2 regions of the Pseudomonas cannabina genome follow, and region 2 is predicted to be linked to the other one. Evidence: riboswitches for the same ligand, from Rfam matches in the RefSeq annotation. Region 2 holds a riboswitch; the other holds the start of a gene.

Region 1 (5,032 bases), 1.6 Mb from region 2:
CGACTACAGTCAAGACCGCGCTAAAGCAGCGTAAATAACCCAATAGAACGCGCAGACCAAGACCTTCGGGTCTTTCTGCGTTTTTGAGCTTCTCGGCAGCGTAAGCCGCATCCAGATCAGGTTGTTGTGGTTATGTCGATTGCGTTACGCCTGATGGTCATCTCTGTTGTCGCACTGTTGGGTGCTTGTGCCAGCGCGCCGCCACCGCCCCATGCGCCCCGGATCGTTCAGCGTCCGGTGGTAACCGCTCCCCCGCAGATTCTCTCGCCGGCTGCCGAAGACGTACTTTTCCGTGCGCTGGGCCTGGTCGGCACGCCTTACCGCTGGGGCGGCAACACGCCTGACTCGGGTTTTGATTGCAGCGGTCTTATAGGTTACGTCTATCGTGATGCGGCGGGCATTTCCCTGCCCCGTTCTACCCGCGAAATGATCGTGATGGGCGCACCGAATATTCGTCGTGAGCAGTTGCAGTCAGGTGATCTGGTGTTCTTCGCCACCTCGGGTGGTTCGCAGGTGTCTCACGCGGGAATCTATGTCGGCGAAGGCCGCTTTGTGCATGCGCCGGCCACCGGTGGCACGGTCAAGCTCGACAGCCTCGACAAGCCTTACTGGCAGCGCGCCTACCTCAACGCCAAGCGCGTGATCCAGCCTGCGAGCCTGGCGCAGATTCGGCCTTAGCGCCCCCGCTGACCAGCTTGGTCCTGCTCAAGATCGGACGCGGAGCGTCCAGTACGGCATGCCGACGCAGAGCGTCGCACGATAGTTGAAAGAAAGCGCTTTTTTATCGCAATGGCACTGACGACGCAGAGTGCGACGTAAGTGACGGCTGAGCCCTGACACTGATCCGGGGGATGCGAGGCAGGACGCCGAGCAAGCTGCACCGGGCCAAGGATGGCCCATTGCAGCTGCCCCCGGATCAGTGTCAGGGCGAAGGAACCCGACGAAGTCGGGCCGGAAACGGAGCAAGGGGTTTTGCCTACTTTGGCCCCATCAAAGTAGGTCGCCGAGGGGCGAAAAGGTGACTTGAGCCGTAAGCAAACAGCACTGATATCGCAGAACCGCTGTGTGACGCACACTCAAGGTCGGACGCAGAGCGTCCAGAACGGCATGCCTACGCAGAGCGCAGGCACGATAATCAAGACTTGTGTGACCGAAGAGCGCTGAGGCGTTATTGCGCAGCCTTGGCCGATGTCACGCGCCAGATCTTGTTGCCGACGTCATCCGCCACCAGCAAGCCGCCATGCTGATCGTTGACCACACCGACCGGGCGGCCCATGGTTTTTTCGTCTTTGTTGAGAAAGCCGGTCAGCACGTCGACGGGCGCACCGTTGGGTTTGCCACCGCTGAACGGGATGAACACCACTTTATAGCCGCTGTGCGGTTTGCGGTTCCATGAGCCGTGCTGGCCGACGAACAGACCTTCGTTGAACAGCGCGGCCAATGTTTTGCCATCCGCGAACACCAGGCCCAGTGAGGCCGTGTGCGGGCCGACGGCATAATCCGGGGCGATTGCCTTGGCGACCAGTTCCGGGTTTTGCGGTGTCACACGCTGGTCGACATGCTGGCCGTAATAGCTGTAAGGCCAGCCATAGAAAGCGCCATCCTGCACCGACGTTACGTAGTCAGGCACCAGATCGCTACCGATCTCGTCGCGTTCGTTGACGGCCGTCCACAGCTTGCCGGTTTTTGGCTCCCAATCCATGCCGTTGGGGTTGCGCAGGCCCGACGCGAAGATGCGGTGCTTGCCGGTGGCGGCGTCCACTTCCCAGATCGCTGCGCGACCTTCTTCCTTGTCCATGCCGTTCTCGGCCACGTTGCTGTTCGAGCCGACGGTCACGTACAGCTTGCTGCCGTCCTTGCTGGCGATGACGTTCTTGGTCCAGTGGTGATTGAGCGTGCCGCCCGGCAGGTCGACCACTTTGGTGGGCTGTGCGCTGATCGACGTCTGGCCCGCTTCATACGGGAAGCTGATCAGGCGGTCGGTATCAGCGACATACAGCTTGTTGCCCACCAGGGTCATGCCGAACGGCGAATTGAGGTTCTGCAGGAACACGGTGCGGGTTTCCGCGACGCCGTCCTTGTCGACATCGCGCAGCAACGTAATGCGGTTGGCGCTTGGTACGCCAGCGCCCGCTCGGCCCATGACTTTTTCCATGACCCAGCCGCGAATGCCCTTGGAGTCATCCGGCTTGGCGGGCGAGTTGGTTTCCGCCACCAGCACATCGCCGTTGGGCAGCACGTACAGCCAGCGCGGATGGTCCAGGCCTTCAGCGAAGGCAGCCACTTGGGTGCCAGGTGCGGCCACCGGTCTGGCGCCTTTTTCCCAGCCGATGGCAGGCGCGATATTGACGGTCGGGATCAACGTCTTGTTGGGCTCCGGCAGGTGGGGCGAGGGGCCTGTTCCGTCCGAGACTTGCAGTCTGGACGACTCGCCACAGGCTGCAAGGCCGCCGGCAACCAGAAGCAGCACTGCGTAGTGGGGTCTGAGTTTGAACATGTTGGATCTCCATAAACAAAGGCGTAGTCCTGTAACTGATAGAGGCGTGCTGATCCGCCGAGGTTCAATCGCGTTCCATAACGCCTGCGCTGTCGATTGACGCTCCCGGCCCAACCCTCTACCCTTCGCGGCTTGTTTCAGGTGCTCTGCAATCCTCGATTGGCAGAGTGAAACAGGGAAGCCGGTGTGGATCGACCGATCCGATCCCGGCGCTGCCCCCGCAACGGTAAATGAGTCAAGGCTGTGCATCGTGCCACTGTGTTTCGACACGGGAAGGCGCACAGCCGGGGTAACCCGCTCATGAGCCCGGAGACCGGCCTGAATCAGTCAATGGCATCACAGAGGGTGATGTTCTGTGCAGGCCGTTGCCGTGCTGTCCAGTGCTGTCCTTCCGTGTGCTTTCGCCTGCCCCGAGCGGAGAGCCGACATGAACGAATCCCCCGAACGCGACGAACGTCATCTGGCGCGCATGCAGCGCAAAAAGGCCGTGATGGACGAGCGCATTGCCAGTTCGCCCAACGAGTGCGGCCTGCTGCTGGTCTTGACCGGCAACGGCAAAGGCAAGAGCAGCTCCGCTTTCGGCATGCTCGCCAGGGCCATGGGTCACGACATGCAGTGCGGTGTGGTGCAGTTCATCAAAGGCCGCAACAGCACCGGGGAAGAAATGTTCTTTCGGCGCTTCCCCGAGCAAGTGCGTTATCACGTGATGGGCGAGGGCTTCACCTGGGAGACCCAGGACCGCCAGCGCGACATCGCCGCCGCCGAAGCCGCCTGGACCGTGTCGCAGGAAATGCTCCGCGACCCGAGCATCGGTCTGGTGGTGCTCGACGAATTGAACATCGCCCTCAAGCATGGCTACCTCGACCTGGAACAGGTGTTGACCGACTTGCAGGCACGTCCGCCGATGCAACACGTGTTGGTCACCGGCCGTGGTGCCAAGCCTGAACTGATCGACCTGGCCGACACTGTTTCAGAGATCGGCGTGGTCAAGCATGCGTTCCAGTCCGGTATCCGCGCGCAAAAAGGTATCGAGCTGTGAGTCATTCGTCATGAGAGCACTGCAATGAGAGCCCGCCAATGAGAGCCCCGCGCCACTGTCCGGCGGTATTGATCGCCGCGCCAGCCTCCGGGCAAGGCAAAACCACGGTGACTGCCGCACTGGCACGCCTGCATCGCAATCAGGGCCGCAAGGTTCGGGTGTTCAAGTGCGGGCCGGATTTTCTCGATCCGATGATTCTCGAGCGGGCCAGCGGCGCGCCGGTTTACCAACTGGACATGTGGATGGTTGGCGCTGATGAAAGTCGGCGCCTGCTTTGGGAAGCGGCCGACGAAGCGGATCTGATCCTGATCGAAGGCGTCATGGGCCTGTTCGACGGCACACCGTCCAGTGCCGATCTCGCGCGGCACTTCGGCGTGCCGGTGCTCGGCGTGATCGACGGCACGGCCATGGCGCAAACCTTTGGCGCTTTGGCGCTGGGGCTGGCGCGCTATCAGCCGGACTTGCCGTTCGCCGGGGTCCTGGCCAACCGCGTCGGCACGGTACGCCACGCGCAACTGCTGGAAAACAGCCTGACCGAGGGCCTGCGCTGGTACGGCGCGTTGTCACGGGAAGTCGGTTTCGAGTTGCCCAGCCGCCATCTCGGGCTGGTACAGGCCAGCGAGCTGAATGACCTCGACCTGCGTCTGGACATGGCTGCCGCGGCGCTGACCAGCACCTGTGAAGTGACATTGCCGCCTGCCGTGACGTTCACGGCACCCGACCCGGTTCAGGTCGAGCCGCTGCTCCGTGGCGTGCGCATTGCCGTAGCGCGTGACGAAGCCTTCGCTTTTCTCTATGGCGCGAGCCTCGAGCTGTTGCGCAACATGGGGGCCGAGCTGAGCTTTTTCTCGCCGATCCATGACAGCGAGCTTCCTGAAGCCGACAGCCTGTACCTGCCGGGCGGCTACCCGGAGCTGCATCACGTCGCGCTGGCGGCCAACCTGACGATGCAGGCCTCGATCAGGGCGCACCATATCGCCAGCAAACCGATCCTCGCCGAGTGCGGCGGCATGCTTTACCTGCTCAATGCCCTGACCGACGTGGACGGCGTACGCGCCGAGCTGGTCGGGTTGCTGGCCGGTGAAGCGGTGATGCAGAAGCGTCTGGCAGCGCTGGCGCTGCAAGCGGTCGAACTGCCCGAAGGCACGCTGCACGGGCACACCTATCACCATTCGCTGACCAGCACCGAGCTGCAACCGATTGCCCGTGGCGTCAGCCCCAATGGCGGGCGCGGCGCGGAGGCGGTGTATCGCCTCGGACGCCTGACCGCTTCCTACGTGCATTTCTATTTCCCGTCCTGCCCGCAGGCGATCGCGGCGCTGTTCAAACCATGACCGAGCCAGCGTTCAGCCCTGAAGAGCGGGCAGCAGTGTACCGAGCCATTGCCGAGCGCCGCGACATGCGGCACTTCATCGGCGGTACGGTGGCGCCCGAGCTGCTGGCCCGTTTGCTGGAAGCCGCGCATCAAGCGCCCAGCGTTGGCCTGATGCAGCCGT
Region 2 (5,032 bases):
TGCCGGTTTGCGCAGGTTATGGGCTGACCACCGGCGCTGCCTCAGCGTGAGCGCAGACGCAGGATTTTCGCGCCATCAAAGGGATCGGTCAGCCAGTGGGCGACGACGCCGAAGGTGCTCAGCAGGCGCTCTGGCGTCAGCACCTCGACCGGCGTGCCCAGCGCCACCAGTCGGCCTTTTTCCATGACCGCCACCCGGTCGCAATCCAGCGCCTGATTCAGGTCGTGCAGGGCAATTACCGTGGTCACCGGCAAGGCTTTGACCAGACCGAGGATGGTCAGTTGATGCTGGATATCTAGATGGTTGGTCGGCTCGTCCAGCAGCAGGATTTTTGGCCGTTGCGCCAGCGCCCTGGCGATGTGCACACGTTGCCGCTCGCCACCGGACAGGGTGTGCCAGGCACGTTTTTGCATATGCAACATGTCCACGTCGAGCAAGGCCTGACGCACGATGGCGTCGTCATTCGCGCTCCACGGCTCCAGTGCCGAAAGCCAGGGCGTGCGGCCCAGTTCGACGGCGTCCAGTACGGTCACCGCGTCGCTGGTTTCGGCCTGCTGCTCGACCACCGCCAGCAGGCGCGCCACGTCTCTGCGGCTCATGGCGGCAAGTGCCTGATCACCCAGCCTGACCGTGCCGCTCCCCGGCTTCTGAATGCCGGCCAGCAGCTTGAGCAAGGTGGATTTGCCCGAGCCATTGGGGCCGACTACCGCCAGCGTTTCGCCTGCCGTGATACTCAGATCGATATCACTCAGCAAGGCCGTACCACGCACCGAATAACCCAACCCGGAGCAACCGAGTACGGGTGAACCGAGCGACTGCGCAAAGGCGTTCATCGCGTGCTGTTGCCCCGGATAAGAATCAATGCGAAGACTGGCGCGCCGATCAGCGCAGTAATCACCCCGATCGGCAGTGCCTGACCTTTGATCATCGTGCGCGAGAGGATGTCTGCAGCGATCAGAAACAGCGCGCCACTCAGTGCGCTCAGCGGCACCAGCCGTGCGTGACGTACGCCGACCAGCATGCGTACCGCGTGCGGAATCACCAGCCCGACAAAACCGATGGAGCCGACAATCGAGACCATGACCGCCGTCACCAGCGCTGCGGTGGCGATCAGGATGATCTGCACACGTCGCACCGCAATGCCGAGCGAGGCGGCCGAATCGCTGCCGAAAGTGAAGGCATCCAGCGCGCGTCGGTACCACAGACAAACGAGCAGACCGGCCAGCGCCGTCGGCACTGCCAGCCACACCGAATGCCAGCGCACCCCGCTAAGGTTGCCCAGCAACCAGAACATGATGCCGCGGGCCTGCTCGGAACTGGCGGATTTGGTGATCATGAACGAGGTCAGCGCGTTGAACAGTTGTGAACCGGCGATCCCCGCCAGAATGATCTGCACGGATGCGGTGGTGCCCCGTGAGGAATGCGCGAGCAGGGCCACCAGCGAAAACGCCGCCACGGCCCCGACGAACGCGCCAGCCGACATGGAAATCGCCCCCGCGCCAAAACCCAGGATGGCCACCAGCACCGCGCCGGTCGAGGCCCCGGCGGAAATCCCCAGCAGGTACGGGTCGGCCAGCGGGTTGCGCAACAACGATTGCAGCACCACGCCGCAGATCGCCAGCCCGGCTCCGCAGGCTGCCGCAACGATGGCGCGGGTCAGCCGGTAATTCCAGACGATGCCTTCGTCGATAGGGTCGAGCATATAACCGGCCGCCCAGAGTTTGTTGGCCAGCACCTGAAAGACTACTGAAAGGCTGATCGATGTTTCACCAATCGCCGCGCCGATCATGATCGCCAGCACCAGGATTGCGGCAACCCACAGCAGATGGCCAAACGCTACAGGCCATCTCATCGGGCGGCGTTGAAACGGTTGGCGGCGTCGGCCAGCTCTTCGAAACCGGTGAACAGGCGCAGACCGGCCTGCATGCCCTCGGCGTCGATGATCACGATCCGGTCGTGCTTGACCGCATCCATGTTGCGCGTCACCGGGTCGCTCTTGAGGAAGGCGATCTTCTTCAGGTAGTCGTCGGCCGGAAAGCGGCGGCGGTCCATGCGTGCAATCACCAGAATGCTCGGGTTGGCCTTGGCGATGGTTTCCCAGCCCACGGTCGGCCATTCTTCGTCGGATTGTACGATGTTGCGCATGCCCAGGCTGTTGAGCATGAAGTCCGGAATGCCTTTGCGGCCCGCCACAAACGGGTCGCTGGCGATCTCGGAGCTGGAAAACCAGAACAGCGCAGACACGTCGTTGGCCTTGTTCTGGTTGACGTTGGCAATCGCTGCGCTGAGGCGCGCCTTGAGGTCGGCGACCAATGCGTCGCCGCGATCCCGTACATCAAAAATCTGCGCCAGCTGTTCGATGCTTTTGTAAATGGTCTCGATGCGAAACGGCTCCAGACGCGTGCCATCGGCGCCGACCAGATTGTCTTTGCCTTCGCAATCGGACGGCAGGATATAAGTCGGGATTTTCAGATCATGGAACTGCTCGCGGGTGCCAACCGCGCCCTGTTTGCCGACCATCCACTCCAGCTGCACGACCACCAGCTCTGGGCGCTTGCCGATCACCGCTTCGAAGCCCGGTTCGTTATCGGCCAGGCGCTCGACCTTGTCGTTCTGCGCCTTGAAACGTGGCAGCACGTTGTTGAACCACAGCGAAGTGCCGACCAGCTTGTCGCCGAGGCCCAGTTCGTAGAGCATTTCAGTTCCGGCCTGACCAATGGTTACGGCTTTGGTCGGCGCATGCGCGAAGGTCAGGGTCGAGCCGCAGTTTTCCACGGTCAGCGGATACTGGGTCGGTGCCGCAAACGTCAGGGTCGACAGGGTCAGGCAAGCGGCGAGGGCGGCAAGGCGGGGCAGCGACATGAAATGCGGTCTCCATTGGAGCAGGTGCCAAGGCGCAATGCATATCAGGAAACACATCCCCGGCAGATGACCGGGCACGACAAAAAATGCCGACGCGTGCGGATGTCCTTCCCGGACACCCCGCCGGTTAGTGGGTTGAATCAGGTCGGCAGGTCTCCTGACTGGCATGTCATCGCCTCGCTCCGGCCTTCCCGGACCTGAATCCAGTGGCAGTCATAGAGCAGGCTCGATGCCTACAGTTGCGGGGGCAGTTTCGTTTTGACCTTTTGAAACAAGGCGTGCGAATTCCCTGTTAGTTCCTCTCGGAAACCGACGGCCGGCATGGTAAACGATAAGGGTTTTAGTGGCTAATGCTTTGCGTTCGCAGCAGGCTGTTGGTCAGATGCAGGCGCATCGCGGCGCGTGCCGCATCCCGGTCCTGGCGAGCGATGGCGTCGAAAATCTGCTCTTGCTCACGTTGTTGAGCTTCCGGATCATCTTCGGTGTGCAGTAACGTAATATATATTGCCGAAGCCACTGCGCGTGCGCGGCAGAATGCTGCTGCCCAGCTGGCTCATGACGTCTGTGAAGAAGCTGTTGGCGGTGCACAGCGAGATCTGCCGGTGGAATTCGAAGTCGGCTTGCAGGGTGTCTTTGCCGAGGCGTGCGCAACGATGTAATTCATCGAGGGCCTGACGAATTGCCTCCAACTGCCCGGGCGTACGGCGTTGCGCGGCGAGGGCGGCGGATTCGGGTTCAAGGCTCAGACGCAGTTCGATGATCGGCGCTGCGTCACCGGGTGTGCCAATGGCGGGGGCGTCCTGCGGTGAACTCCCGGTCTGTGAGGCGTCGACCACGAATGTGCCGATGCCATGCCGGGTTTCGACCAGGCCTTCGGCCTGCAAGCGCGACATCGCCTCGCGCACCACCGTGCGGCTGACCCCGGTTTCACGGATGATCACCTGCTCGGTGGGCAGCTTTTCGCCACTGCGCAGTTCACCTTCGCGAATCCTACGCGAGAATTCGGCGACCAGTTGCTGGGTCAGGCTGGAACGGCGGCCTTTGGGGGCGGAAGGTTGTTCCATGGCAGGGTGATCGGTCCGTTTGGGGTGGCTGAGTATAACCGTACTCAGAGCCTGTTTTGTGTCGGTATCGCAGCCTATACTCGCGTATCGGACAGAACTGAGGCTGCAATGCCGGACAACGCGCTTTCTTCGCAAAAGAACCACCGACGCCTGGCGGAAACCCTGGTTGACCGCTTTGCCCAGCGCATGCGTGACGGGGTGCTTCAGCGCGGCGAAAAACTGCCTTCCGAGCTGCATATCATGGAAGCCGAAGGCGTCAGCCGCACGGTGGTGCGGGATGCCTTGTCGCGGATGCAGGCTGCGGGCCTGGTGGAAACCCGCCACGGCGTAGGGACATTTGTCCTCGACATGCCGCCGCCCGAGGGGTTTTCCGTCGGCCCGGCGACCATCGCCACCGTGTCCGATGTGCTGAACCTGCTGGAGTTTCGTTTGAGCCTTGAGGTCGAGGCCGCCGGTCTTGCCGCCCAGCGCCGCAGCCCGGAAGCGCTGCTGGAACTCAAACGGGCTTTCGATGCGTTGCTCGAAGGGCCGCAGAAGTCCGGGACCACGATCAATGCCGACTTTCAGTTTCACCTCAAGATCGCCAAGGCGTCCGGCAATGCCTACCTGATCGACATCATGAAACACCTGGGCACCAAATTGATCCCGCGCACCCGCATGAATTCGGCGTACACCGGGCAGAGCGACCGCAATGCCTACCTGGCCGGAATCAACGCTGAACACCGGCACATCTACAACGCTATTGCCGAAGGCAACGTCGATGCCGCGCGCTCGGCCATGTACCTGCACCTCAACGGCAGCCGCATGCGCTTGCGCCGTACTCAGTCGGTGTACAGCGACTGAGCGATTCATGAGCGGACGCGGAGCGTCCAGAAACGCATGCGACGCGGAGCGTCGCACGATAGTTGATAATCAAAAGGCTTTTTTACCGCGATATCACTGACGACGCAGCGGCCCCCGGATCAGTGTCAGGGCGAAGGAACCCGACGAAGTCGGGCCGGAAACGGAGCCGGGATTTTGGTTACTTTGATCCTTCAAAGTAACTCGCCGAGAGGCGAAAAGATGACTTGAGCCGTAAATACATCCAACTGACATCGCAGAACCGC

What was found. Region 2 has a riboswitch for cobalamin ahead of BLT55_RS06610 (ABC transporter substrate-binding protein). Riboswitches for the same ligand answer to the same signal wherever they lie in the genome.
Region 1: another riboswitch for cobalamin. It lies ahead of cobO (cob(I)yrinic acid a,c-diamide adenosyltransferase); the one in region 2 lies ahead of BLT55_RS06610 (ABC transporter substrate-binding protein).

What each region holds. Positions count from the first base shown of each region.
Region 1 covers NZ_FNKU01000001.1:3,009,780-3,014,811, reverse strand. Annotated here, with positions in the region: partial or broken gene BLT55_RS14185 (C40 family peptidase) at 1-38, shown strand, start outside; gene BLT55_RS14180 (C40 family peptidase) at 133-678, shown strand; gene BLT55_RS14170 (PQQ-dependent sugar dehydrogenase) at 1,169-2,497, opposite strand; cobalamin riboswitch at 2,620-2,833, shown strand; gene cobO (cob(I)yrinic acid a,c-diamide adenosyltransferase) at 2,925-3,536, shown strand; gene BLT55_RS14160 (cobyrinic acid a,c-diamide synthase CobB) at 3,575-4,870, shown strand; gene bluB (5,6-dimethylbenzimidazole synthase) at 4,867-5,032, shown strand, end outside.
Region 2 covers NZ_FNKU01000001.1:1,398,465-1,403,496, forward strand. Annotated here, with positions in the region: gene BLT55_RS06600 (ABC transporter ATP-binding protein) at 42-833, opposite strand; gene BLT55_RS06605 (FecCD family ABC transporter permease) at 830-1,852, opposite strand; gene BLT55_RS06610 (ABC transporter substrate-binding protein) at 1,849-2,862, opposite strand; cobalamin riboswitch at 2,993-3,191, opposite strand; partial or broken gene BLT55_RS06615 (FadR/GntR family transcriptional regulator) at 3,203-3,926, opposite strand; gene BLT55_RS06620 (FadR/GntR family transcriptional regulator) at 4,035-4,769, shown strand.